DNA from 4 places in the Pseudomonas sp. GZD-222 genome. Region 1 is predicted to be linked to each of the others. Evidence: predicted binding sites of a transcription regulator. Region 1 holds the regulator's gene; each other region holds the start of a gene.
The links. The regulator FliA, encoded in region 1, starts transcription of late flagellar genes. The targets are predictions, from matches to a motif close to CTAAAGTTTNNNNNNNNNNNGCCGNTAA.
Positions count from the first base shown of each region.

Region 2: the regulator FliA is predicted to act here: its motif matches at 3,836-3,863, upstream of motA (flagellar motor stator protein MotA).
Region 3: the regulator FliA is predicted to act here: its motif matches at 1,792-1,819, upstream of ACO6VD_RS24215 (methyl-accepting chemotaxis protein).
Region 4: the regulator FliA is predicted to act here: its motif matches at 1,396-1,423, upstream of ACO6VD_RS18130 (methyl-accepting chemotaxis protein).

Region 1 is NZ_JBMOWO010000071.1:14,102-19,836, forward strand. Features, by position in the region: gene ACO6VD_RS13290 (chemotaxis protein CheA) at 1-2,129, opposite strand, end outside; gene ACO6VD_RS13295 (protein phosphatase CheZ) at 2,142-2,930, opposite strand; gene ACO6VD_RS13300 (chemotaxis response regulator CheY) at 2,950-3,324, opposite strand; gene fliA (RNA polymerase sigma factor FliA) at 3,429-4,169, opposite strand; gene fleN (flagellar synthesis regulator FleN) at 4,166-4,999, opposite strand; gene flhF (flagellar biosynthesis protein FlhF) at 5,119-5,735, opposite strand, start outside.
Region 2 is NZ_JBMOWO010000085.1:2,452-8,186, forward strand. Features, by position in the region: gene serB (phosphoserine phosphatase SerB) at 1-489, shown strand, start outside; gene asd (archaetidylserine decarboxylase) at 535-1,398, opposite strand; gene ACO6VD_RS16810 (rhodanese-like domain-containing protein) at 1,408-2,217, opposite strand; gene ACO6VD_RS16815 (HDOD domain-containing protein) at 2,264-3,793, opposite strand; gene motA (flagellar motor stator protein MotA) at 3,929-4,780, shown strand; gene motB (flagellar motor protein MotB) at 4,784-5,735, shown strand, end outside.
Region 3 is NZ_JBMOWO010000127.1:25,467-31,201, forward strand. Features, by position in the region: gene ACO6VD_RS24215 (methyl-accepting chemotaxis protein) at 1-1,704, opposite strand, end outside; gene ACO6VD_RS24220 (neutral zinc metallopeptidase) at 1,903-2,784, opposite strand; gene pcaH (protocatechuate 3,4-dioxygenase subunit beta) at 2,985-3,704, shown strand; gene pcaG (protocatechuate 3,4-dioxygenase subunit alpha) at 3,715-4,320, shown strand; gene ACO6VD_RS24235 (IclR family transcriptional regulator) at 4,429-5,205, shown strand; gene ACO6VD_RS24240 (DMT family transporter) at 5,346-5,735, shown strand, end outside.
Region 4 is NZ_JBMOWO010000096.1:18,246-23,980, reverse strand. Features, by position in the region: gene ACO6VD_RS18130 (methyl-accepting chemotaxis protein) at 1-1,338, opposite strand, end outside; gene ACO6VD_RS18125 (DUF3859 domain-containing protein) at 1,478-1,942, opposite strand; gene ACO6VD_RS18120 (amidohydrolase family protein) at 2,025-3,032, opposite strand; gene ACO6VD_RS18115 (pirin family protein) at 3,148-4,008, shown strand; gene ACO6VD_RS18110 (dienelactone hydrolase family protein) at 4,096-4,821, opposite strand; gene htpG (molecular chaperone HtpG) at 4,878-5,735, opposite strand, start outside.

The sequences.
Region 1 (5,735 bases):
GTGGCGCCCGACATGCCTGGCGTGCCCTGGAGCATCTTGCCCAGCGGTTTGATGACCACTTCTTCCTGGCCGACCAACTGATCGACAACAAAACCGATCCGTTGGGTGCCCACCGAAAGGATCACCACGTGCCCTTCGCGTTGCTCTTCATGAGCGGCAGAACTGACCAGCCAGCGCTTGAGGTAGAACAGCGGCAAGGCTTTGTCGCGCACGATGACCACCTCCTGGCCGTCGACCACGTTGGTGCGCGACAGGTCCAGGTGGAAAATCTCGTTGACGTTGACCAGCGGGAACGCGAACGCCTGATTGCCGAGCATGACCATCAGGGTCGGCATGATCGCCAGGGTCAACGGCACCTTGATGACGATCTTCGAGCCCAGGCCCTTGGTCGAGTAAATGTTGATCGAGCCGTTGAGCTGGGCGATCTTGGTTTTCACCACGTCCATGCCCACGCCACGACCGGAAACATCGGAGATTTCGGTCTTGGTCGAGAAGCCGGGGGCGAAGATCAGGTTGTAGCATTCGGTGTCGCTGAGTCGGTCAGCGGCATCCTTGTCCATCACCCCGCGCTTGACCGCGATGGCACGCAGAACGTTGGCATCCATACCCTTGCCGTCGTCGGAGATCGACAGCAGGATGTGATCGCCTTCCTGCTCGGCCGACAGTACGACTTTGCCGCCACGGGACTTGCCCGCCGCCTCGCGCTCTTCCGGGGTTTCGACGCCATGGTCGACGGCGTTGCGCACCAAGTGCACCAACGGGTCGGCCAGGGCTTCGACGAGGTTCTTGTCGAGGTCGGTTTCTTCACCGACCAGCTCCAGGTTGATCTCTTTCTTCAGCTGCCGTGCAAGGTCGCGAACCAGGCGCGGGAAACGCCCGAAAACCTTCTTGATCGGCTGCATGCGGGTTTTCATCACCGCGGTCTGCAGGTCGGCGGTCACCACATCGAGGTTCGACACCGCCTTGGACATGGCTTCATCGCCGCTGTTCAGGCCCAGGCGCACCAAGCGGTTACGCACCAGCACCAGTTCGCCGACCATATTCATGATCTCGTCCAGGCGCGCGGTATCGACCCGCACGGTGGTTTCCGTTTCGTTGGCGTGCTTCTCGGCAGCCGGAGCGGCCTGCCGCGCAGGGGCTGGCGCAGCGGCCTTGGCCGGTGCAGCGGCAGGCTTGGCAACTGCCGGAGCTGGCGCAGGGGCTGGAGCGGGCTTGGCAGCGACGGCGGCAGCAGCAGGCGCAGTGGCGCTGGCAACGCTGTCAGGGGCGAATTTGCCCTTGCCGTGCAGCTCATCGAGCAAGGCTTCGAATTCATGCTCGGAAATGTGATCGCCTGACGCAGCAGCTGTTGCTTCAGCCGCGGGCGCCGCAGCACCCGGCAATGCGTCAACGGCAAAGCTACCCTTGCCATGCAACTGGTCCAGCAGCGCTTCGAACTCGTCATCGGTGATTTCGTCGCTGGCACCTTGCGTGGCGGCTGCCACCGGTGCAGGAGTACTGGCGCTGTCAGGCGCAAACTGGCCCTTGCCGTGCAACTGATCGAGCAGCGACTCGAACTCGGCATCGGTGATTTCATCGCTGGCCGCAGCCGGTGCTTGCACCTGGGCTTCGGCTTCAGCCTTGACCGCATTGAGCGAGTCGAGCAGCTGTTCGAATTCGGTATCGGTGATGTCCGCTTCGGCAGCGGCTTCTGGCGCCTGTTCTGGCACCGGCTCAGGCGCGGCGGCCTGCTCGGCAGGCGCAGGCTCGGCCAGGCGCGACAAGGCGGCCAGCAGCTCGGGGGTGGCCGCAGTAATGTCGCTGCGTTCACGGACCTGACCAAACATGCTGTTGACCGTATCCAGGGCTTCCAGGACCACGTCCATCAGTTCGGCATCGACGCGTCGCTCACCCTTGCGCAGGATGTCGAAGACGTTTTCGGCGATGTGGCAGCACTCCACCAGCTCGTTGAGCTGGAGGAAGCCGGCGCCCCCTTTTACAGTGTGAAAACCGCGAAAGATCGCATTGAGCAAATCGGCATCATCCGGACGGCTTTCCAGCTCGACCAGTTGCTCGGACAGTTGCTCAAGAATCTCGCCGGCTTCTACCAGAAAATCCTGAAGGATTTCTTCATCGGCGCCGAAGCTCATTAAACGTGCTCCCTAAAAACCCAGGCTGGACAGCAGATCGTCGACATCGTCCTGACCGGACACAACGTCTTCACGTTTATCGGCATGAATCTGCGGACCTTCACCCCGAGTCGGATGTTTTTCTTGATCTTTTTCAGCACGTAGCTGCTGGTGGTCATGTTCGATGCCGGCAAACCGGTCGACCTGACTGGCCATCAGCACGAGCTTGAGCAGATTGCTTTCTACTTCGGTGACCAGCGCCGTGACACGTTTGATCACCTGACCGGTCAGGTCCTGATAGTCCTGAGCCAGCAGAATGTCGTTGAGGTGGCCGGCGACCTTGCGGCTGCCCTCCTCGCTACGCTCCAGGAAACGATCGACGCGGTGCATCAACTCGCGAAACTCCGGCGCTGCCACTTCACGGCGCAGAAAGCGCTGCCAGTCGGCGCGCAGGTCGCGGGCTTCGTCGCTCAATTCGTGGAGCACCGGAGTGCTCTCCTCGACCAGGTCCATGGTGCGGTTCGCCGCGCCCTCGGTCAGCTTGACCACATAGGACAAACGTTCGGTCGCATCGGTGATCTGCGAGACTTCCTCGGCCTGAGGCATCTGCGGATCGATCTGGAAACTGACGATCGCACTGTGCAACTCACGCGTGAGTTTGCCCACTTCCTGGTACAGGCCTCGGTCACGGGTCTGGTTCAGCTGATGGATAAGTTGCACCGCGTCGCCAAATTTGCCTCGTTCGAGGCTGTCGACCAGTTCGTGGGCGTGCTTCTTGAGTGTTGACTCGAAGCCGTCCAACGATGAATGTGTTTGCTCCATAGCGCCCCCGTGGCGAGTCTCAGCTATTGACGCGCTCGAAGATCTTCTCGATCTTTTCTTTCAGCACCTGGGCAGTGAACGGCTTGACCACATAGCCGTTGACGCCGGCCTGGGCCGCTTCGATGATCTGCTCGCGCTTGGCTTCGGCAGTCACCATCAGCACCGGCAGGTGCTTGAGACGCTCGTCGGCACGCACTTTGCGCAACAGGTCGATACCGGACATGCCAGGCATGTTCCAGTCAGTCACGAGAAAATCGAAATGACCGCTTTCGAGCATCGGCAGCGCCGTGTTGCCGTCGTCGGCTTCCTGGGTGTTGGTGAAGCCCAGGTCACGCAACAGGTTCTTGATGATCCGCCGCATCGTCGAAAAATCGTCGACGATGAGGATTTTCATGTCTTTGTTCAATTAGACCTCCAAGCAGTCTTTAACGCGCTCAGCGCGGAACGCGCATTCAATCAATTCGGGCACTACATTTGGCGACTGCATTGAACCTGCGTTCAACGCGCCCGCCATTCCCCCAGGCGGCCACGCAAACGCGCCGCGCACTGGCTGTGCAACTGGCTGACGCGCGACTCGCTGACACCGAGGACCTCACCGATTTCCTTGAGGTTCAGCTCTTCGTCGTAGTACAGCGCCAACACCAGACGCTCACGCTCAGGCAGGTTGGCGATGGCATCGGCCAGGGCTGCCTGAAAGCGCTCGTCTTCCAGATCGCGCGAAGGCTCGAGCTGGGCACTGGCGCCATCCTCGTGCAGGCCTTCATGTTCGCCGTCCTGCAACAGGTCGTCGAAACTGAACAGGCGGCTGCCCAGGGTGTCATTCAAAATCCCGTAGTAATCATCGAGACTCAATTGAAGTTCGGCAGCAACCTCGTGATCTTTAGCGTCACGACCGGTTTTTGCTTCAATTGCACGAATCGCGTCACTGACCATGCGGGTATTACGGTGAACCGAGCGCGGTGCCCAGTCGCCCTTGCGTACTTCGTCAAGCATTGCGCCGCGGATCCGGATGCCGGCATAGGTCTCGAAGCTGGCACCCTTGCTCGCGTCGTACTTGTTGGCGACTTCAAGCAGGCCAATCATGCCGGCCTGGATCAGATCCTCCACCTGCACACTGGCGGGCAAGCGGGCCAGCAGGTGATAGGCGATACGCTTGACCAGTGGTGCATAACGCTCGATCAACTCGCACTGGCTATCACGTGAAGCCTTGCTGTACATCCGGTATCCGCTGGCATTCATAGCACCGGTCCCGCGCTTGTCGGTTGCACCAGGCGCTCGACAAAAAATTCCAGGTGACCTCGTGGGTTGGCAGGCAGCGGCCAGGTATCGACCTTCTGAGCAATGGCCTTGAACGCCAGCGCGCACTTGGAACGCGGAAAGGCTTCATAGACCGCTCGCTGCTTCTGCACCGCCTTGCGCACACATTCGTCGTAAGGCACCGCGCCGACGTATTGTAGGGCGACGTCAAGGAAGCGATCTGTGACCTTGGTCAACTTGGCGAACAGGTTGCGCCCTTCCTGAGGGCTCTGCGCCATGTTGGCCAGGACGCGGAAACGGTTCATACCGTAATCGCGGTTGAGCAGTTTGATCAGGGCGTAGGCGTCGGTGATCGAGGTGGGCTCGTCGCACACCACCAGCAGCACCTCTTGTGCGGCACGGACAAAACTGACTACCGAGTCACCAATACCTGCAGCGGTATCGATCACCAGAACGTCGAGGTTGTCGCCGATCTCGCTGAACGCCTGAATCAGGCCAGCGTGCTGCGCGGGCGCCAGGTGCACCATGCTCTGCGTACCGGACGCAGCGGGCACGATACGCACGCCCCCCGGCCCCTGCAGCAGCACATCGCGCAGCTCACAACGGCCTTCGATGACGTCGGCCAGGGTGCGCTTGGGCGTCAGGCCGAGCAATACGTCGACGTTGGCCAGGCCCAGGTCGGCATCGAGCAACATGACCCGACGGCCAAGCTCTGCCAGCGCCAATGACAGGTTCACCGACACATTGGTCTTGCCGACGCCACCTTTGCCGCCAGTCACGGCGATCACCTGTACGGGATGCATGCTACCCATGTTTGTTCATTACCTTGTCTTGCTTAGACCGAGGCCACATGACCGGCTGCGCTTTCAACACCTGAAAAATGCCTGGCAGTCCATCAATGCAGATACTTTGCAACGTCTTCACAATCACCTCAGCCAACACGCTTGCCGGGGCTGTGGTAGAGATCAGCGAACATATCGGCCATCGCCTCTTCGCTGGGCTCGTCCTGCATCTGCACACTCACCGCTCGGCTCACCAACTGGTGCCGGCGCGGCAGGTGCAGATCGTCAGGAATGCGCGGCCCATCGGTAAGATAGGCCACTGGCAATTCGTGACTGATAGCCAGGCTCAGGACTTCGCCGAGACTGGCCGTTTCATCAAGTTTGGTCAGGATGCACCCGGCCAGCCCGCAGCGCTTGTAGCTGTGATAGGCGGCAGTGAGCACCTGCTTCTGGCTGGTCGTCGCCAACACCAGGTAGTTCTTCGAAGCGATGCCGCGACCGGCAAGCGTCTCCAGTTGCATGCGCAGCGCCGGATCACTGGCTTGCAGGCCAGCGGTATCGATCAGTACCACACGCTTGCGCAACAACGGCTCCAGCGCCTGGGCCAGAGACTGGCCGGGATCGACGTGGGTCACCGAGACATTGAGGATCCGCCCCAGGGTCTTGAGCTGCTCCTGGGCACCAATGCGGAAACTGTCCATGCTCACCAGCGCCAAATGCTGCGCGCCGTACTTGAGCACATACCGCGCTGCCAGCTTGGCCAGGG
Region 2 (5,735 bases), on a different contig from region 1:
GCGTTGCTCAAGGGCCTGGACGTTGGCGTGCTCGACGAAATCGGTGCCTCGCTGCGTCTGACCGAAGGTGCCGAGACCCTGTTTGCCGAACTCAAGCGCCTGGGCTACAAAACCGCGATCCTGTCGGGTGGCTTCACGTACTTTGCCAAGCAGCTGCAGGCCAAGCTGGGCATCGACTACGTGTTTGCCAACGAGCTGGAAGTGGTTGACGGCAAAGTTACCGGTGTTGCGGTTGAGCCGATTGTCGACGCCCAGCGCAAGGCTGACCTGCTGGGTGAACTGGCGCGCAAGGAAGGCTTGCAGATGGAACAGACCATCGCCGTGGGCGACGGCGCGAACGATCTGCCGATGTTGGCTATCGCCGGCTTGGGCGTGGCATTCCGTGCCAAACCGCTGGTCAAGCAGTCGGCCAAGCAGGCGATCTCGACCTTGGGCCTGGATGGCGTGCTGTACCTTTTGGGCTTCCGCGACCGCGACGGTCGTAGTTAAAAGCCAGGCACAAAAAAGCCCGCATCGCTGCGGGCTTTTTCATGTTCAGGCCTGGGCAGGCAATGCCAGGCGCTGACCCATGCTCACCGCCGAACCGGCGCCGAGTTCTTCGGCCCATTTGACCTGCTCTGGTCCAAACAGCACGACTGCAGTCGAGCCCAGCTTGAAGCGGCCAAGTTCCGCACCTTTTTCCAGGTGGATCGGAGCGCGGCTGGCTTCGTCGTAGCGGAACGTCTTCAGTTCACGCTTCGGTGGCGTTACCAGACCAGCCCAGACGGTTTCGATCGAGGCGACGATCATTGCGCCGACCAGTACCACGGCCATCGGTCCGCGCTCGGTATCGAACAGGCACACTACGCGTTCGTTACGGGCGAACAGTTCCGGTACGTTTTCGGCGGTGGTCTGGTTGACCGAGAACAGCCGGCCCGGGACGTAGATCATCTCGCGCAGGGTACCGGCCAGTGGCATGTGCACGCGGTGGTAGTCCTTCGGCGACAGGTAGATGGTGGCAAACTCGCCGCCCATGAACGGCGCCGCATTGGCCGGGTCACCGCCGAGCAGTTCAAGCGCGCTGAAGCTGTGGCCTTTGGCCTGGAAGATGCGACCGTGCTCGATCGGGCCCAGTTGGCTGACGGCACCGTCGGCCGGGCAGAGTACTGCACCCGGGGTCTCGTCGAGTGGACGGGCACCGGGCTTCAGGGCGCGGGTGAAGAAGGCGTTGAAGTGCTCGTAAGCAGTGACGTCTTCGACCAGGGCCTGGGACATATCGACCTGGTAGCGTTTGGCGAACCAGCTGGTGAAGGCATTCTTGAACCAGCGCACGCGGCATTCGGCAATACAGCCGGCCAGACGCGACAGCAGGTGGTGAGGCAGCAGGTACTGACTGATGATGAACAAGCGGGATTTCATTAGGTTTCCTTAAACTTCAACAGGGGTGTCGGGGTGGTTGCCCCATTCGCCCCAGGATCCGGCATAGGCTTTGACCCGAGGGTAGCCCAGATGCTTGGCCACCAGGTAGGTAAAGCCGGAGCGGTGATGAGTCTGGCAGTGGGTAACCACTTCCTTGTCTTTGCTGATGCCCAGCTGTTCGAGGATTTCGGGCATGTCCTTACGAATGCGCAAGGCGTCATTCATGTCCATGCCGGCGGTCCACTCAAAATTGACTGCGCCTGGAATATGTCCGCCTTTGGCGGCCAGGACTTTCTCGCCGCGGTATTCGGCCGGGCTGCGGGCATCCCAGATTGCCAGGTCGGCGGCGCCGATACGGCTTTGCAGGTATTCGCGGGTGGCCGTGGGCTCGTCGTGCAGGGTCAGGCTGACCGTACCGCTGGCAGCGGCCGGTACTTCGGTGCTGAGGGTGCTCGCTGGCCACGCCTGCGCACCACCGTTGAGGTAGTGATAGTGCTTGTGACCGATCACATCCAGCAACCAGATGAAGCGCCCGGCCCAGCCGCCACCTTCATCGTCATAGACCACGTAGACCGCATTGGCGTTGTGGCCGAGTTCGGCAAACAGTTTTTCCAGATCGGCTTTGGCCGGCAGCAGGCCCGGCGCTGGGGGTTGACCCAGCTGGGTACGCTTCGGGTCGACAAAGCGAGCCCCCGGGATATGCCCGCTGTTATAGCGGTTGGCGCTGGTCAGATCCACCAGGATCAACTCTGGAGCACCAAGCCGGGCTTGCAGGTCAGCCGGCTCGATTACCAGGGGCAAGCCAGAAAATTCAGTCATCCAGAGTCTCCACAGCGGAACAGAGGGGGCGATTGTAGCGCATGGGTCATGCGCTGCGGTTGCTGAAGGCGGTCAGGGCACGTTCGATACATTGCGCGGTTTTGCCAAAGGCTTGCACGCTGACGTCGGTCAGCGGTTTTCCGCCTTGATCGGCGATCAGCAGCATCACTACGCGGCCATTGCTCGAAAGTGAGCGCAATAGCAGGTGTTCGCTGCGAAACAGCGTACGCAGCTGGACGGGGAGCAGTGCGGAGAACTGCGCATGATTTTCCGGTGTCAGGCGCAGTTGCGCAGCCGAACTCAACAGGCGCTGGAGCAATTTGCTCTGCTCGATCGGCAGCGCCAGGCTGGCAGCATCAGGCGCAAGCCCGGCAATTTGATGCACCCGCAGCTGACTCAGGGTCTTATCGGTCATCAGTAGCATCACCCGCTGCATGCCACAGGCGAACAAGGCATCGCGGGCTACGGTTGTCAGGTGGATGGCATTGCTGAACGGGCTGGGCTCGATCAACAGCTCGGCACACAGCTTGCGCCAGGTTCCCAGGGCCTGCGCCGAGGGCGGCGGCGGTGCAATCTGGCCGGGGTGCAGACGGCGCTGATGCCAGGGCCAGAGCAGGGCTTGGGCAGGGTGAAACAGGTCAGGGCCGGCATGATGACGGGCGCTGGTTGCGGCTTGTTGGTGCACCAGTTGTTGCACATCATCCATTGAAGCCTGCAGGTACAGGCTGGTGAGCAATTGCCAGCGTCGTACATGCGGGTTGGTCCAGCCGACTTGTGCCGCCAGTGCCAGGCCGTTGGCCAGGAGCACGGTGTTGGCCGGTTGATTGAACCAGCGGCGCACGCTTGGGTGTTCGTCCAGGCGCTGCTGCTGATGCAGGCTGCTTGGGTCACGGGCGATATGCAGCGCCTGGGCCAGCAAACGGCGTTCATCCTGCAGCAGGTGATAGCCGCGGGTGACCCATTCCGGCAAGCGCCAGTGTTCGGCTAGCGCCTTGCACAGGCTTAGCACCCGTACCCCGAATAGCTCCCTCTCAACCTGTGCTGCCGACTCGCCCTGGTGTACGACCCGCAGCTCCCAGTCTTCGAGCAGCGTGGGAAAGCTCAGGGCCAATGGCCACAAGGGCGACAGAAACAGCAGGCTGCCCCAGTGGATTTCTTGCCAGAGCCGCGCCAGACGGCTGGCGAACAGGCCGTTAGCCTGCTGGCTGGCGTGCTGGCTGACCAGCTGCAGTTGGCGCAAGGTTGGCGCAATCTCGTCTTCCGGGAGTGCCGGCAGGCGCTCCAGCAGTTCTGCCGTGCGTGTCAGCCCCAGGCGATTGAGGGCGATTTCCAGGCTTTCGGCAGGTTCACCGGTGCTGGTATGGGTGTGATGATTGGCCTCGCGCATGACACTGAGTACCAGGGCCGGGCTGCTCTGCATCAATTCGGCAATGTCGCGCAGCGAGCGGCGGCTGTCGGCGATGGCGGCTTTTACCCGCTCGTAGCTGGCCAGGGGAACCGGCAGTCGAACGCTATCGAGCAGCTTGACCCAGGCATCGAGTGTTTTTGGTGTTTGATCTGGCACGATGGTTTCAATACGCCTGCTGGAGGGGCCGAACTGGCTTTTCGCCTGGACTGACTATAGTCTGGCGCAGATCTGCCGATAAGTAGAAGAAGAGTTTTATTAACTTCCGCTCACGACCCTGACCACGACAGTAAGTGCTTTCTATCTATGGCTAAAATTATCGGCATCATCGTCGTATTCGCGAGTGTGCTCGGCGGATATGTTCTATCCCACGGCAAAATTGCGGCACTGATTCAGCCTTTCGAAGTGCTGATTATCGGCGGCGCGGCCTTTGGTGCGTTCCTGCAGGCGAACCCCGGTTACATGACCATGCATGTAATCAAGAAGTCGCTGAAGATGTTTGGTACGCGCTTTACCCACACCTTCTATATCGAGGTGCTCGGGCTGGTCTACGAGATCCTCAACAAGAGCCGACGCGAAGGCATGATGGCGATCGAAGCCGACATTGAGGACGCCGCCGCCAGCCCGATTTTTGCCAAATACCCTGCGGTGCTGGGTGATGAGCGTATGACGGCGTTCATCTGCGACTACCTGCGCATCATGTCTACCGGCAACATGGCGCCTCACGAGCTCGAAGGCCTGTTCGACATGGAGCTGCTGAGCATGAAAGAAGAGCTCGAGCACCCGTCCCATGCCGTGACCGGTATTGCCGACGGCATGCCAGGCTTCGGTATCGTCGCGGCGGTACTGGGGATCGTGGTAACCATGGCCTCGCTGGGCGATGGCGACCAGAAATCCATCGGCCTGCACGTCGGTGCGGCGCTGGTCGGTACCTTCTTCGGTATTCTCGCCGCCTACGGCTTCTTCGGCCCGCTGGCCACCGCCCTGCGTCAGGATGCCAGGGAAGAACTCAACGTCTATGAGGCCATCAAGGCTTCGCTGGTGGCTTCGGCCTCCGGTATGCCGCCGTCGCTGGCCGTGGAATTCGGGCGCAAGGTGCTGTTCCCGGCCCATCGCCCGAGCTTCGCCGAGCTGGAACAAGCAGTTCGCGGTCGCTGAGTCATGGAGAACAACCAGCCCATTATCATCAAGCGCGTCAAGCGCTTTGGCGACGGCCACCACGGTGGCGCCTGGAAGATTGCCTTTGCTGACTTCGCCACGGCGATGATGGCGTTCTTCCTGGTGCTCTGGCTGTTGTCTACGGCCACACCGGAACAGAAGATCGCCATCGCTGGCTACTTCAAGGATCCGATCGGTTTTTCCGAAAGTGGCACTCCCTACATCATTGACCTGGGCGGTTCGCCACAGCTCGCGCCGGAAAAGACCATCAACCCGGAAGTGAAATCCGAGCCGACACCGGACACCAGTATCCAGCTGGATCAGGACAAGGTTGATAGCATGGCCGAGCAGGTCGAGCGTGAGCGTCTCGAACTGCTGTTGCAGGAATTGCAGAACAAGGTCGAAGAGAACCCGCAACTGCAGAAGTTCAAGGACCAGATCCTGTTCGAAATTACTCAGGATGGCCTGCGTATCCAGATCATGGATGCCGAAAACCGGCCGATGTTCGACCTGGGCAGTGCGCGCCTGCAGCCGTATTTCGAAGATATCCTGCTGGCGATGGCCGATACCATCAAGGCTGTGCCGAACAAGATCAGTATCAGTGGTCACACGGATGCCAAGCCGTATGCCGGCACGGGTGACTTCGGCAACTGGGAGCTGTCGGCCAACCGTGCCAATGCCGCGCGCCGTGCTTTGGTTGCCGGCGGCTACCCGGATACTCAGGTGGCACGGGTGGTCGGTTATGCCTCGTCGTCGCTGTTCGACCGGGCCAACCCGCTCAATCCGGTCAACCGGCGCATCGACATCATTGTCCTGACCAAGAAGGCCCAGCGCACCCTCGAAGGCGAGCAGCCGCAGCCTGCAGCGCCAGCCGCGCCTGACGGCAGCGTTCCAGCGCCGGCACCTGAGGCCGAGCCGATGCAGCCTCGCGAACTGCGTCAGAAGCTGAACATCT
Region 3 (5,735 bases), on a different contig from region 1:
GGTGATGCTTTCCAGCGAGGCACCGGCCTTACGGGTCAGCTCGACACTGCTGTCGGTCAGGTTACGGCTGCCAAGCATTACATTGGCCACCTGCTGAGTCCCGCTCTGCAGGCCAGCGACCAGCTCTTCGATCTCTTCAGTGGATTTCTGCGTGCGCTGGGCCAGGCCGCGAACTTCGTCGGCAACCACGGCAAATCCACGCCCGGCCTCACCGGCACGGGCCGCTTCGATGGCGGCGTTGAGTGCCAGCAGATTGGTCTGTTCGGCCACCGACTTGATCACATCCATGACGCTACCAATCTTCTGGCTTTCCTGCTGCAGCAAGCCCATGGCTTCGGTAGAGCGGTGGACTTCTTCGGCCAGGCGTTCGATCTGGCTGATCGCCTCGGCAACCACCTGGTCACCGGCACGCGCTTGCGCATCGGCGTCGGTGGCGGCAGACGAAGCGTGTTCGGCGTTGCGCGCAACTTCCTGCACGGTGGCCGCCATTTCGTGCATGGCCGTGGCCACCTGATCGGTCTCGACTTTCTGGCTGTTGACCCCGGCGCTGGTTTCTTCGGTCACGGCCGACAGTTCTTCGGCGGCGCTGGCGATCTGGGTGACGCCGTCGCGGATGCCGCTGATCAGGTCACGCAGGGTCGAGCCCATGCGCTGAATGCCTTGTTGCAGTACGCCGAGTTCGTCACGACGGGTGACGCGCAGGTCATGAGTGAGATCACCAGCGGCGATCTTTTCCACCACAGCCAGAGTTTCACGCAGTGGACGGGTGATCTGGCGGGTGATGATCACTGCGGCCAGCACGCCGACGAGCAAGGCCAGCAATGTGGCAGTAAGCTGCAGGGTGCGGGCCTGGGCGCTTTCGTTATCGCGGCGCTCCAGCTGGATCTTGTACAGCGCATCGCTGATCTTGACGATGCTGGCGCCTTGTACGGTCATTTCCTGGCGCGCGACGGCCACATCGGCGGTGGCATCGCGGAACTGGCGCACGGCATCACGGTAGGCCAGCACTGCGGATTCGAACTGCTGGATGCGCGCGGCTTCGTTCGGCATCTGGCGGTTCAGGCTGGCAATCTCGGCCAGGGCGCCATCGAGCTGGCGCAGCGCCAACTGTTCGGTTTCGCTGCTGATGTCGGCGATGTAGCTACGTACGGCCAGGCGTACCTGGAACAGTTGCTCCTTGGCCTGGGTGATAGTGCGAAATTGCTCCAGGCGGCTGGCGTCACCTTCAGGCAGGGCAAGGATATCGCGGTTGATCGCCTCGACCAGGTCGATGGCGCGCGCAGCGGCCAGGTTCATCGCATCGCGTGCGGCAAGGCTGGTCTTGTAGCCGGCGCGCATCTTGTTGATCGACACCTGATAGGCGCTGATGGTCTGGCCGAGTTCCTGGAGCAACTTGACGTTTTCCGGGCTCTTGAAGCTTTTCAGCAGCTTTTGCTGCTGCTCGCTGAAGGCGTTCAACTTGACCTGGACGTTGCCGGCGGCGGCATCGTCGCCATTGGTCAGCATGTACTGCAGGCGGGTGATACGCAGATCGGTCAGATCGCTGTTGAGTTGGGTGATGTCGCTCATCCAGTTACTGCGATCGATCAGCCCACCCATGCTGTTCCAGCCGGTCAAGGCCAGCAAACTGGTGAGCAACAGCACCAGGCCGAAGCCCAGGCCGAGTTTCAGGTTGACGCTGATGTTGGCAAACCAGCTATTCATGCGATCCCTCCAGGAACGTTGCGCTATTTGATCCATATCGCTGGAAGGTTGTTTTTGTTGAAGGCCAGGCGATGTTCTGAGCAGTGTTTATCGGCGGCTTGCGCCGGAGCTGAAACGCAATTTCAGCAAAAATGCTCAACGGTAGTTTCGGCGTGTTTCCGCGGCAGGCTCAGGCTGCCGCGGATCTACAGGAAGGGGTTAGAGGGGGCGGGCGGTGAAGGTGTCACATTGGTTGATATCACCCTTGGCAAAGCCGGTTTTGAACCAGCGCACACGCTGCTGCGAGGTGCCGTGGGTAAAGGAATCCGGCACCACCCGGCCCTGGCCTTTCTGCTGCAGGCGATCGTCGCCGATGGCGTTGGCGGCGTTCAGAGCCTCTTCGATGTCGCCGGGTTCCAGCCAGTTCAGGCGCTGTTGTGCCTGGTACGCCCAGACGCCGGCTAGGCAATCGGCCTGCAGCTCCTGACGAACCAGCAGGCCGTTATCGCCCTCCATTCGTTCACCGCGCTGGCGCGCAGCCTGCACCTTGGCTGACACGCCAAGCAGGGTCTGCACATGGTGCCCGACTTCGTGGGCAATCACGTAGGCCTGGGCGAAGTCGCCGGCAGCCGCAAAGCGCTGCTCCATCTCGCGGAAGAAGCTCATGTCCAGGTAGACCTTCTGGTCGGCCGGGCAATAGAACGGGCCGACTGCCGAGGAAGCAAAGCCGCAGGCCGAGTTGATCTGGCCGCTGAACAGGGTCAGGGTCGGGTCTTTATATTGGCGGCCGGCCTGGGCAAAGATGGCCCGCCAGGTGTCTTCGGTGTCGCCGAGGATCGAAGCAACGAATTCGGCCTGTTCGTCGTTGGCCGGTGGTGCCTTGCCGGTGTCGGTACTGACCGGCGCACTCTGCTGGCCCATCTGCCCGGTCAGTTGACCGAGGATCTGTAGCGGATCCTGCCCGGTCATCCAGCCGATGCCGACGATCAACAGGATCGCACCGATGCTCAGGCCCTTGCCACCGCCGAAGCGCATGCCGCCGCCGCCCTCGCCACGGGCATCGACCACATTGTCGCTACGCCTGCCTTTTCGCCATTGCATGAGTGCTCTCCCGCACTTGGAAACATGAGCTCAAAGATTAGTTCACCGGACGTCGCTCTGTCAGATTCCTGATAGTCACATAACCATGTGGTTATGAAAGACGGGGTTATTTTCAATGTTCCCCAGCGCCATCATGTCGGAAACTTCAAGCTCGCCTGCCACGCCCAGGCGCTCCAATAATTCCAAGACAGGAGAACGGCATGTCTGCACAAGACACCAGTCGCTTCGCTATCCGTGATCGCAACTGGCACCCCAAAGCCTTCACCCCGGATTACAAAACGTCCATTGCCCGTTCGCCACGTCAGGCGCTGGTAAGCATTCCGCAGTCGATCAGCGAAAGCACAGGGCCAGACTTCTCCCACCTGAAGTTCGGCGAGCATGACCATGACCTGCTGCTCAACTTCAACAATGGCGGGCTGCCCATTGGCGAGCGGATCATTCTCGCCGGCCGCGTTTGCGATCAGTACGGCAAGCCGATTCCGCATACCCTGGTGGAAATCTGGCAAGCCAACGCTGGCGGCCGTTATCGCCACAAGAACGACCGCTACCTGGCACCGTTGGACCCCAACTTCGGTGGCGTCGGTCGCGCTCTGACCGACAGTGAGGGCTACTACAGTTTCCGCACCATCAAGCCGGGTCCGTACCCTTGGCGCAACGGTCCGAACGACTGGCGCCCGGCCCACATCCATGTGTCGATCAGCGGCCCGTCGATTGCGACGCGTCTGATCACCCAGCTGTATTTCGAAGGCGATCCGTTGATCCCGATGTGCCCGATCGTCAAATCGATCGCCAATCCTGAAGCAGTACAGAGCCTGATTGCGCGGCTGGATATGAGCAACGGCAACCCGATGGATTGCCTGGCTTACCGCTTCGACATCGTCCTGCGCGGTCAGCGCAAAACCCACTTCGAAAACCGCTGAGGAGGTGACCATGCCCATTCAATTGCTGCCGGAAACCCCTTCGCAGACGGCGGGTCCGTATGTGCATATCGGCCTGGCCCTGGAGGCTGCTGGCAACCCTGGCCGCGACCAGGAAATCTGGAACCGCATGGCCCGCCAGGATGCCCCGGGTGAACACATCCTGGTGTTCGGCAACGTCTACGACGGCAACGGTCACCTGGTGAGGGATTCGTTCCTGGAGTTCTGGCAGGCCGACCACGCGGGTCAGTACCAGGGCGGCTTCGATCTGGAAAAACCCTTCAACAGTTTTGGCCGCACCGCCACCACCTTCGATGCCGGTGAGTGGACCCTGCACACCATCAAGCCCGGCGTGGTGCGTAATGCTGCGGGCGTGCCGATGGCGCCGCACATCAACGTCAGCCTGTTTGCTCGGGGTATCAACATCCATTTGCAGACGCGTCTGTACTTCGATGATGAAGCCCAGGCCAATGCCCAGTGCCCGGTACTCAACCTGATCGAGCAGCCGCAACGGCGCGAGACCCTGGTGGCGACCCGCTGCGAAGTGGACGGCAAGTTGACGTATCGCTTTGACATCCGTATCCAGGGTGAAGGGGAGACGGTGTTCTTCGATTTCTGATGCGTGTGGTCCGGTCGCGGGGCTTACCCCGCGATTGCGCCAGTCCCGTTAAATTTGCGCTTTCGCCGTGGCTCTTTAAAATCGGCACAAATTTCAGGGACCATGACCATGGCCGGCAGTCAGATCGAACGCGCGTTCAGTCTTCTCGAACGCCTTACCAGCGAACCGCGCGGGCTGCCTCTGCAGACCCTGGCCGAAGAGCTGGACATTCCCAAAAGTGCCACGCATCGCATGCTCGCCGAGTTGATGCGCCTGGGTTATGTGCGCCAGAACCTGGAGAGCAGCCGCTATCACCTGAGCACTCGCCTGGTGGCCATGGGCTTTCGTTACCTGGCCAGCAGCGGTGCTGACATCGTTCAACCGATCCTCGATGAACTGGCCCACACCACCGGCGAGCTGGTGCGCCTGGGCGTGGTCGAGGGTGACCGCCAGACCTGGATCGCCAAGGCCCAGGGCGCGCGTTCGGGGCTGCGCTACGACCCGGACATGGGCCGCGATGCGCCACTGTTCTACACCGCTTCCGGACATGCATGGCTGTCCAGCCTGAGTGATGATGAAGCCTTGCAGCTGGTTGAACGCCAGGGCATTGCCAGGCGCGAGGAGTTCGGACCCAACGCCCCTGCTTCCACGGCTGAATTGCTCGAGCGCTTGCGCCTGGCCCGTGAACACGGCTACGCCTGGGTGGTAGAGAGTTCAGCGGTGGGCACCTCGGCACTGGCGGCAGTGGTGCGTCATCCCGTTGATGGCCATACGGTGGGTGTGCTCAGTGTCGCCGGGCCCAGCGCGCGGATGAGCGAGGCGCGAATGCACACGCTGGCGCCGGTGCTGCTGGCGGCGGCGGAGGAGTTGTCGGCGGCAAGTCCTGCGTCCGAACTGTTCGTTTAAATCATCGCGGGGCAAGTCCGCTCCCACCGGCTTAGTGACACCCCGGTGGGAGCGGACTTGCCCCGCGATGATTGTGCTTGCAATAAAACTGGAACTCAGTTCTAAATAACTGAAATTTCAGTCTCCCGAGATTGCATCACATGCCCCGTCCCACTGCGCTCAACGATGCCAGCCAGCCACTGCGGGGCATTTTGCTGGTGGTCGTGGCAATGTTCCTGTTTGCCAGCCACGACGCGCTATCCAAGTATCTGGCCGGGTTCTACCCGATTATCTGGGTGGTGTGGGCGCGCTATCTGGTACACACCCTGCTGATGATGGCGATCTTCCTGCCGCAGTCCGGGTTGCGTGTGCTGCGTACGCGTCGGCCAGGGCTGCAGGCCTTGCGCGCGCTGTGTTTGCTGGGTACCAGTCTGTTGTTCACCACGGCCTTGCAATACATACCCATGGCGGAAGCAACAGCCGTCAACTTCCTTGCGCCGTTGCTGGTGACGGCGCTGTCGCTGCCTTTGTTGGGCGAGAAGGTCACACGC
Region 4 (5,735 bases), on a different contig from region 1:
CTGCATGCCCGAGACCGCGCGATCAGTACCCTGCTGAATACCATGAATCATCTGTTCGATTTCCTGAGTCGACTGCTGGGTGCGATGCGCCAGGGCCCGTACCTCATCGGCCACTACCGCAAAACCGCGCCCTGCATCCCCGGCCCGGGCTGCTTCGATTGCAGCATTGAGGGCCAGCAGGTTGGTCTGCTCGGCAATGGCCCCAATCACATCCAGTACCTTGGTAATGCCATGCACCTGCTGCGCCAGCTGACCCACCTCTTCGGCGTTGGACGTCACACCTGCCGCCAGCGACTCGATCGAGGCCACCGTCAGACGCACTTGCTCACGGCCCTGGTGGGCGATCCGGTTCGACTCGCGAGACGCTTCTGAAGTGGCCACCGCGTTGCTGGCGACCTCCTCCACTGCCGTCGTCATCTGATTGACCGCCGTCGCCGCCTGCTCGATTTCCTGGCTCTGCTGCATCAGGCCGCGCGTGGCATCTTCAGTCACTGCACTCAACTCTTCTGACGCCGAAGCCAACTGGCTGGATGAGTCGGAGATGCGCGAAATCGTATCGCGCAAGCTGTGCTGCATCTGCTTGAGCGCCGTCAACAGCCGCGCCGGCTCGTCATTGCCGTGTACCGCAATCTGCGGAGTCAGGTCGCCGGTGGCTACCACCTCGGCCACCTGCAGTGATTGCGCCAAGGGACGGACGATACTGCGGGTCAAGGTCAGCGCCAGAACGATGGTAATCACCAGCGCGGCCAGCAACAGCGCAACGACCCAGACCTGGGCATTCTTGTACACCGCCTCGGCCAGGTCGGTAGCGGTGTTGGCATGATGGTTATTCAGCGCGATCAGCTCGTTGAGCGTGGCGGTAAGCTGATCGGCCATCTGGTTCATCTCGCCATTGACCAGGGCAATGGCGGCATCGACCTGCCCTTGCACCGACAGCTCGGTTACCTGGGCTTGCAAGCCCAGGTACTGTTGTTCAAGTTTCAGGTAGCGATCAAACAGCGTCTGCTCTTCAGGCAGGACAATCAGCGCCTGGTACTGCTGCTGCGCCTTGCTCAGGCCGGCCTTGATTTCCTCGATGCGCGTCTTGTTCTGCTGCAGCGACTGCGGGTCGCGATTGATCAGTAAGCGCAAGTTCAGGGCACGAATACGCAAAGTGTCCTGGGACATCTTGCCTACCGCGATGACGCTGGGCAGCCAGTTGCTGTCGACCTGCTGCGACTGTTGGCGCATGCTGCCCATCTGCATCAGCGCAAAAGCACCGAGAGCAACCACCAACAGTGCCACCAGACCGAATCCCAAACCGGCCCTGGGCGCGATATTCATGCTTCTCAAGTTCATCTTCCGGCTCCTTCCAAAAGCGCTGCAAAGCGATGCAGCTGTCCCTTCTTCTAGAAGATATCGGCCCTTGGAAGATTTGCGTTAGACGAAAACATGATATCAAAACGCCCGCTCATCTCGACGACAGGCGCGGTCCGCTTCAGCGCACGGTAAACCGCTGTTCGGCGAGCAGGCGATCACCCTGGAAAACCATGAAATGCCACTGCCCCGGCACCACTTCATGAGTTTCGGTGAACTCGTAGGCCATGACATCCTGTGCGGCACCAGGCACCAGTTTCTGTACCACTTCGAATTTGTCGTGGCGCTTGCCATCGGGGGTACGCACCCCTGGCGTGAGGTACAGCAAGGTCAGCGGTGTGTCTTCCGCGACCTTGCCTTCCAGGCGGTAGCGCATGCCGAACTTGCTGCCCAGCCGCGCCGGAATCTCGTCAGTGTGCTGGATCGTCTGATTGCTCTGGGTCAGTACCCGCTCGCCCGGCTGGAAGTTCTGGTGACGGGTTTCGAACAGGCCATACTCGACCGGCCCTTCTACCCGGACCTCGGCACTGGCCAGGCCACTGACCAGCAAAAGCCCGCACACAGCACTGAAACGACTGGAAAACATGATGCACTCCATCAGGATTGATGGCGGCAGGCTATGACGCTGGCATGACAGCCTGATGACAACTGAAAAACTGACAGGCACATCATTCTCGCTTGCGTGGCAAAACCGCGAGAAAGTTCTCCTGCGCGACCTTTTGCGCCACCTCGGCGGGCAAGGCATCGAGAAAAGGATCGAAACTATGTAGTTGTTCTCCCAGGCTATCAAACCGGCCAACCACATCAGAACCGAGCATGAAGCGCTCGGGGAAGCGCTTGACCAGCGCTACCCACTCCCCCCTGGGTTTGCCCTGCTCGTCCAGCAAGTAAGGCTGCAGCACGCTCCAGGACAGGTCCACATAGAGATTGGGATAGCTTTCGAGCATGCGCGACAGCGTTGGCAATAGAAAATCCAACTGCGTTTGATGGCGGTGGATCTCCATGCTGGTGCCGGCATGGGCCCAGATGAACCGGGTGTGTGGATGGTTGCGCAACGGCTCTTCAATTTCAGCCAGGTACAACGGATTGCGCTCGCGCTTGGAAGTGATATTTGAATGGATCAGCACCGGCAGATCCTGCTCGGCCGCCAGGTGGTAGATACGGGTCATGGCTTCGTTGTTGGCACGAGGCGTATCGCCACTGGTCAGCGCCGTCAGGTCATCATGCCGGGTGAAGACCTCGCCAATGCCCTGCCAGAGCCCCGGATACAGTACGAGCATCCGCTCGATATGCGCCACAGCATTCTTGTCCACCGGGTTGAAGCCGGTCAGAAACGGGTGAAAGCGCTGGCGTTGTTCAGGTTCGAGTTTTTCCAGCGCTGCCGCCACGTAAATATCGGTGGCGCTATACCAATAGGCATCGGCATCGTCACCGGCGTAGTAGCGCGGGCGCTTGGGTTCGTCCTCATGCCATTTTTTCGCTACCGCGACACCCGAGATCATCGATTGATCGATACGCGCCGCATCCATCGCCTTGAGCAGCGCCTGCATGCCCTCGCTTTCCTGGAAGAAGTCCACGTAGTGCAAGTGTGCATCGCTGTAGCGATACTCCCGCGCCTGTACGCTTTGCAGGGTCATTCCCATCAATACCATCCAGCCCAGATGCCTGGCAAACATTGCACGCTCCTTCCTGGCGATTCAGACAGGGTAGACCGGCCTGGTCGCCGCGCAGTTCAGGCGACGCGTGTAACAGGTTATGCTCAAGCTCATCATTCCCGGCCTGGAGCCCACCGTGAGCAACCCTCTGGTCATCCACCCTCGCGCCGAATCCGTCGAGGGCCAACCGATCCTGCGCCCACTACCTTCGGCACAGTGCCGCAGTGTCGGACCGTTCGTGTTCTTCGACCACATGCTCGAGACCGACTATGCGTCCGGCCATGGCGTGAATATTCGGCAGCACCCACATATTGGTCTTTCTACCCTGACCTACCTGTTCGAAGGCGAGCTCCTGCACAAGGACAGCCTAGGCTCGGATCAACGGGTCAAGGCCGGGGACGTCAGCTGGATGACGGCAGGTAGCGCTATTGCCCATGTCGAGCGCACCCCGGCTGATCTGTTAGCCAGCGGCTCACGCCTGCATGGCCTGCAAATCTGGTTGGCCTCCCCCAAAGACAAGGAACAAGGACCCGGACATTACAGCCATCACCCGGCCGCGACCCTACCAGGCAGCGACAGCCTGGGGGTGAACATTCGCCTGATTGCCGGCAGCGGTTTCTGCCTGCAATCACCGGTGCCGGTGCTTTCACCGACCCTCTACGCCTTGGTGCAAATGCAGTCCGCCACCACCTTGAGTGTCCCGACCGAGCACGTCGAGCGCGCGCTCTATGTGCTCGAAGGCGAAGTATTCTTGAATGACGAAGCCGTCGAGCCCCACAGCCTGGTGGTGCTGCCCGAAGGTGAAGAAATGAGCCTGTACGCCGAGAGTGAAAGCAAACTGGTGCTGTTCGGTGGCGCGCCGCTGGATGGGCCACGGCGGATGAACTGGAACTTCGTTGCCAGTGATCCGGCGTTGATCGAGCAGGCCCGGGCGCGCTGGGCGGCCGGGGATTGGCCGACGGTGCCGGGGGAAAGCGAGCGAATCGAGTTGCCTTGAAATTGATCGCGGGGCAAGCCCGCCGGCAAGCCCGCCCCCACCGGGAGAGTGAAAACTCGGTGGGAGCGGGCTTGCCCCGCGAAACTGTCAGACTTTGAAGACTTCATCCAGCAAGTTGTACATCGCCCGGAACGCCCGCTTGGAGGTACGCGCGTCGTACTTCATCTTGCCAGGGATGTTTGCTGCGGTATCAGTGAACGAGTGCACTGCGCCGCCATAGCTGACCAGTTGCCAGTCAACCTTGGCCGCGTCCATCTCTGCCTCGAAGGCCGGCAATTGCTCCTTGGGTACAAACGGGTCAGCCGCACCGTGCAATACCAGCATCGAAGCCTTGACCTTGCCTTCTTGCGCCGGCAACGGCGTGTCGAGGGTGCCATGGAATGACACCGCAGCCTGCAGGCGGGCATCCTCGCGGGCCAGTTCCAGCGCACAACATCCGCCAAAACAAAAGCCGAAGGTAGCCAGTTTGCCCGGTTCCAACACCGCCTTCGATTGCCCCAACAACTGATCCAGCGCTGCCTTCAGGCGCTTGCGCAGCTCAACCCGATCATCCTTCAACGGCGTCATTGCCGCACCCGCTTCGTCCATGTTCGAGGGTCGCAGGGTCTGCCCGTAGATATCGGCGAGCAACACCACGTAGCCCTGGGCGGCAACATCCCGGGCAATCCGTTCAGCCCCTTCGCCAACCCCCATCCAGTTTGGCGCCATCAGCAAACCAGGTTGCGCCGTGGCACCCTGGGTATAGAACAAGCGACTCTCATAGGCTTTGCCGGCAACATGATAGACCAGCGAATCAACGGTAACCTTGCTCATGCACTCCTCCTTGCACCATGAAAAAAGCCCGCCGAAGCGGGCTTTCCTGCAACTACTTAAGCCGATAACTCGACCAGCAGCTTGTTCAGGCGACGAACGTAAGCCGCCGGGTCCTTCAGGCTGTCACCTGCCGCCAGCGCGGCCTGATCGAAGAGGATGTGCGAGAAGTCAGCGAAACGGTCTTCGCTCTGCTCGTTATCCAGCTTCTCGATCAGCGGATGGCCTGGGTTGAATTCAAAGATCGGCTTGGAGTCCGGCACCTTCTGCCCGCTGGCTTCAAGGATCTGGCGCATCTGCAGACCCAGGTCCTGTTCACCAATAGCCAGAATCGCTGGCGAATCGGTCAGACGGTGCGATACCCGCACTTCGCTGACGCTTTCACCCAAGGCGGCCTTCAGACGCTCGACCAGGCCTTCTTTTTCCTTGGCGACTTCTTCCTGGGCTTTCTTGTCCTCGTCGGAGTCCAGCTTGCCCAGATCCAGGTCACCACGGGCAACGTCGACGAAGCTCTTGCCGTCGAACTCGCTCAGGTAGCTCATCAGCCACTCGTCGATACGGTCGGTCAGCAGCAGCACTTCGATGCCTTTCTTGCGGAAGACTTCCAGGTGCGGGCTGTTCTTGACCTGCGCGTAGGACTCGCCGGTGAGGAAGTAAATCTTGTCCTGACCTTCCTTGGCGCGAGCCAGGTAGTCGGCCAGGGACACGCTCTGCTCGCCGCTGTCGTCGCTGGTGGACGCAAAGCGCAGCAGGCCGGCGATCTTCTCTTTGTTGGCGAAGTCTTCGGCCGGACCTTCCTTCATCACCTGACCGAAGTTCTTCCAGAAGCCCTTGTACTGCTCAGGCTCGTTCTTCGCCAGCTTCTCGAGCATGTCCAGCACGCGCTTGGTCAGCGCCGACTTCATCGAGTCGATGAT